2 regions of the Arthrobacter sp. ZGTC212 genome follow, and region 2 is predicted to be linked to the other one. Evidence: predicted binding sites of a transcription regulator. Region 2 holds the regulator's gene; the other holds the start of a gene.
The links. Region 2 encodes HrcA, which represses chaperone genes, less so after heat shock. Its sites were predicted from a motif close to TTNGCACTCGNNNNNNNCGAGTGCNAA; they were not measured.
Positions count from the first base shown of each region.

Region 1: the regulator HrcA is predicted to act here: its motif matches at 960-986, upstream of groL (chaperonin GroEL).

Region 1 covers NZ_PJIJ01000005.1:64,895-67,292, forward strand. The annotation lists gene CXQ89_RS16855 (LytR C-terminal domain-containing protein) at 1-398, shown strand, start outside; gene CXQ89_RS16860 (cold-shock protein) at 619-822, shown strand; gene groL (chaperonin GroEL) at 1,144-2,398, shown strand, end outside.
Region 2 covers NZ_PJIJ01000002.1:824,293-826,690, forward strand. The annotation lists gene dnaJ (molecular chaperone DnaJ) at 1-714, opposite strand, end outside; gene hrcA (heat-inducible transcriptional repressor HrcA) at 851-1,864, opposite strand; gene CXQ89_RS10475 (DUF3097 domain-containing protein) at 2,079-2,398, shown strand, end outside.

The DNA of each region.
Region 1 (2,398 bases), on a different contig from region 2:
AATCCCCGGAACCGCAGGCCTCTGAACCCGGGCAGAGTACGGAACCAACCCCGTCCGCCACCGCTGCACCGAGTGCTGAGCCCGCACCCACACCTTCCCCCACACCTTCACCCGCGCCTGCCGCAGTGGACCGGAGCCAGCCCGTAGTGGTCTTGAACGGAAGTGGAATCGGCGGCTTGGGAGCCAGCGTGTCAGCCCGGCTGGGAGCCGATGGCTGGACTACGGCGCAGGTTGCCAACTGGGGCGGACAGCCGCTGCAGGGATCGATCATTTTCTACGGCACCGAGGACCAGCTGCCCAATGCCCAGGAGCTGTCGCAGCTGCTGGGGATTCCCACCGTCGTTCAGTCCCCGGACTTCACGCTGGTCACCGTGGTGCCCGGCCCGGGCTTCCAGTAGCAGCCAAACTGCCTCCTGCTGCGTAAATACTCCATAACAATCCTGCACAGCACCGGGCGCTCCGGCCTGCACTGGCTACAGTGAGTGCCAGCCGTACCGCGCAGGATCCGGAGCCGGCAGAAACAGCTCCGCGTTCCGGACTGCTCTGTGTGCCGCGGCCAGTTCCGCCATGATCACCGTGGCTGGACTTTCGCTCGCAAAGAAGGTGGGAGAAACGCACATGGCGCAGGGGATCGTCAAATGGTTCAACGGGGAAAAAGGCTACGGATTCATTACCGTGGACGAAGCACAGACGGATGTTTTTGTGCACTGGTCGGCAATCCAGGCATCCGGATACCGCACCCTTGAAGAGGGCCAGCGCGTGGAGTTCGACATCGGCGAAGGCCAGAAGGGGCCGCAGGCTGAGGACGTCCGCACCGTGTAGCTGCCGGTGCCGGGCCGCCAATCCTATGACTGCCCGGCGGACACGGACACGGAACCCGTGGATGCTGTTGCCTGTGACGCGCCAAGCACCGAGCCGTGATCGCTTGCACTCAGTGTGCGGGAGTGCTAATTATTGACTTAGCACTCTTGCCGTATGACTGCTAAAAGCGGTCGGCGTTGAGTGAAAGAGCAAGCCACTGAGGTGAGGGCCTGCGGGAGCGTAAAGAGATCGCTCCTGTTGGCCCGTCCGTCGCGGGCACCGCAGTCTGGAATGCAACATCTAAGCACCCAGCATGACTGTTCCGGAAGGACGAAAGCCGTTATGGCCAAGATCATTGCATTTGACGAAGAGGCACGCCGCGGCCTCGAGCGCGGACTGAACATCCTCGCCGACGCCGTGAAGGTTACCCTCGGCCCGCGTGGCCGCAACGTTGTTCTTGAGAAGAAGTGGGGCGCCCCCACCATCACGAACGACGGCGTATCCATCGCCAAGGAGATCGAGCTCGACGATCCCTACGAAAAGATCGGCGCAGAGCTGGTCAAGGAAGTTGCCAAGAAGACTGATGACGTTGCCGGTGACGGTACCACCACGGCAACGGTCCTCGCCCAGGCACTGGTCAAGGAAGGCCTGCGCAACGTTGCTGCCGGCGCCGACCCGCTGAGCCTGAAGCGCGGCATCGAGAAGGCTGTCGAAGCTGTCACGGCCGAGCTCCTCGCCTCCGCCAAGGAAATCGAGACCAAAGAGCAGATTGCTGCCACGGCTTCCATCTCCGCCGGTGACCAGCAGATCGGCGATCTGATCGCTGAGGCGCTGGACAAGGTTGGCAAGGAAGGTGTTATCACCGTCGAGGAGTCCAACACCTTTGGCCTGGAGCTTGAGCTCACCGAAGGCATGCGCTTCGACAAGGGCTACATCTCCGGTTACTTCGTCACCGACGCCGAGCGCCAGGAAACGGTCCTCGAGGATCCGTACATCCTGATCGTGAACTCCAAGATCTCCAACGTGAAGGACCTCGTTGCCGTTCTCGAGAAGGTCATGCAGTCCGGCAAGCCGCTGCTGATCATCGCCGAAGACGTCGAAGGCGAAGCCCTGGCAACCCTGGTGGTCAACAAGATCCGCGGCACCTTCAAGTCTGTTGCCGTCAAGGCTCCGGGCTTCGGCGACCGCCGCAAGGCCCAGCTGGCTGACATTGCCATCCTCACCGGTGGCCAGGTCATCGCCGAGGAAGTTGGCCTGAAGCTGGAAAACGCCACGCTGGACCTGCTGGGCAAGGCCCGCAAGGTGGTAGTCACCAAGGACGAGACCACGATCGTGGAAGGCGCCGGTGACCCCGAGGAAATCGCGGGCCGCGTCAACCAGATCCGTGCGGAAATCGAGAACTCCGATTCTGACTACGACCGCGAGAAGCTGCAGGAACGCCTGGCCAAGCTGGCCGGCGGTGTTGCAGTCATCAAGGCCGGCGCTGCGACTGAAGTTGAGCTCAAGGAACGCAAGCACCGCATTGAGGACGCTGTCCGCAACGCAAAGGCTGCTGTTGAAGAAGGCATCGTCGCCGGCGGCGGCGTTGCCCTCATCC
Region 2 (2,398 bases):
GGCTTCACCCTGTCCGCCCAGCTGGATGCGGGTGCCGGTGGCTACACCGGCGGGAATCTTGATGTTCAGGGTACGGCGGCTGCGCACGCGGCCTTCGCCGGCGCACTCGTGGCAAGGGTCCGGGATAACGGTTCCGTAGCCCTGGCAGGACCCGCACGGCGCGCTGGTCATAACCTGGCCGAGAATGGAGCGCACGGCACGCTGTACCTGGCCGGATCCGTGGCAAATGTCGCAGGTCCGGGGTGAGGTTCCCGGCTGGCAGCAGCTTCCGTCGCAGGTGGGGCAGGTGACCGCGGTGTCGACCTCGATCTTCTTGTTGGTGCCGAAGACGGCATCCTTCAGATCGATGCGCACATTGATGAGGGCATCCTGGCCGCGGCGCGTCCGTGAAGCCGGTCCCCGGCCGCCGCCTCCGCCGCCGCCAAAGAAGGTGTCGAAGATGTCCTGGAAGCCGAAGTTCTGGCCACCGAAGCCGGCGCCGCCGCCAAAGCCGTTGTCGTTGCCGTTCTCGTTGCCGGTGGTGTCATAGATGCGGCGTTTCTGCGGGTCCGCGAGCACCTCATAGGCGTGGGTGACGGCTTTGAACTCGTCCTGCGCTCCGGGAGCAGAGTTAACGTCCGGGTGAAGCTTGCGGGCAAGCTTCCGGTACGCCTTCTTGATTTCTTCGCCCGTGGCGTCGCGTCCGACACCCAGGACCTGGTAGTGATCGCTCACTCGTGCACATCGCTTCCTGTAATTGGCAGTATCCGCGTTGTTACCGCGCCGCCCTCCGTCCGGAGGCGTCCACCGGCTGCTGTCGCCCGCGGGCGGCGGCAACCGGCGTAATGCTGCTGTATTCGTCTAACGTTTTTTAGTTGTTCAGTATTCGGGAAAGATAACGGGCCACGGCGCGCACTGTGGCCATGGTGTTGGGGTAGTCCATGCGGGTTGGTCCGAGCACCCCCACCTTTGCCGAAGAATCGGGTCCGTAACCGGTGGCTACGACTGATGCCTCTGAAAGGGATCCATGCGGGTTCTCCCGTCCAATCCGCACCGAGACACCTCTGGCGTCCTGCTCCATTTCCGACAACAACCGAAGCATGACGACTTGTTCCTCAAGTGCCTCCAGGATGGGGCCTATCGTCAGTGGAAAGTCTACTGTGGAACGGGCCAGATTGGCGGTGCCGGCCATGACCATGCGGTCTTCCCGGTTGATTCCGGCCAGCTGCTCCAGACAGTGCGCCAGCGCCGCGGCATTCCGCCTCTTCGGGGCGGGAACCTGGACGAGGCAGTCGGCCAGTTGTCCGGTTATCCGGGTCAGCGGCGTGCCGCTGAGTGCGGACAGGAAATGCTGCCGCAGCTCCAGCAGGTCCGGCTCGGTCACCTGGTCCGGAACCGTGATGACACGCTGCTCCACCCGTCCGGTGGTGGAAATCAGGACCACCAGCACCTGGGCCGGCGCCAGCAGGACAAATTCGATGTGGCGGACCTTGGCGTTGCCGAGATGCGGATACTGCACCACAGCCACCTGGTTGGTTAGCTGCGAGAGCAGCCGGACGGTCCGTTCCATGACGTCATCGAGATCCTCTGCACCCTCGAGCAGGGTCTGGATGGCCTTGCGCTCGGCGGCGGACAATGGTTTGACGTCTGAAATCCGGTCCACGAAAAGGCGGTAACCCTTGTCGGTGGGGATGCGTCCGGCGGAAGTGTGAGGTGCGACAATCAGGCCCTCTTCTTCAAGGGCCGCCATGTCATTTCGAATGGTGGCGCTGGACACTCCCAGCTGGTGGCGTTCCACCAGTGCTTTGGATCCAACGGGTTCGCGCGAATGCACGTAATCCTCAACAATGGCCCGGAGCACCTCGAGTCTGCGTGGTTCACTCATGGTTTTCCCTCCCTTGCTGATGTCCTGCCGGTGCTGAGTGTCCTGACAGCGGTTCCGAACAGGCATGCGGATTGGCGCCGGGCTGGTTAGCACTCACCCTGCCCAAGTGCTAAGTCTAATACGGATCGGCGGCGTTGCTAGCATTGAGGAGCCCGTGCCCGCACGTGCCGAATCCGCGCAGGAACCAACCGCAATCAGAGTGAGGGATACACCCGTGTCGAATTTTTCGTGGGGCCCGCAGGACATTAGCGCCCCGGCCCGGCGGGTATTGCCCAAAGTCGGCGCCGAGATCGGGCTCGTACTTGAAGACGTGCACAGCGGCTGGGTTGGTGCCGTGGTGCGCGTCGAGAAGTCCGGCGGCCTGCACCTGATGGTCCTGGAGGACCGGCGCGGCAAGACGAAGTCCTTCGAGCTGGGCTTCGGATTCCTTTTGGACGGGGAGCCCGTGGAGGTGGTTCCGGCCGTCAAGGCTGCGGCCCCGGTGTCCCGGCGGACGGCGTCGGGCTCTGTCCGGGTGGACAACGTCCGGGCGCG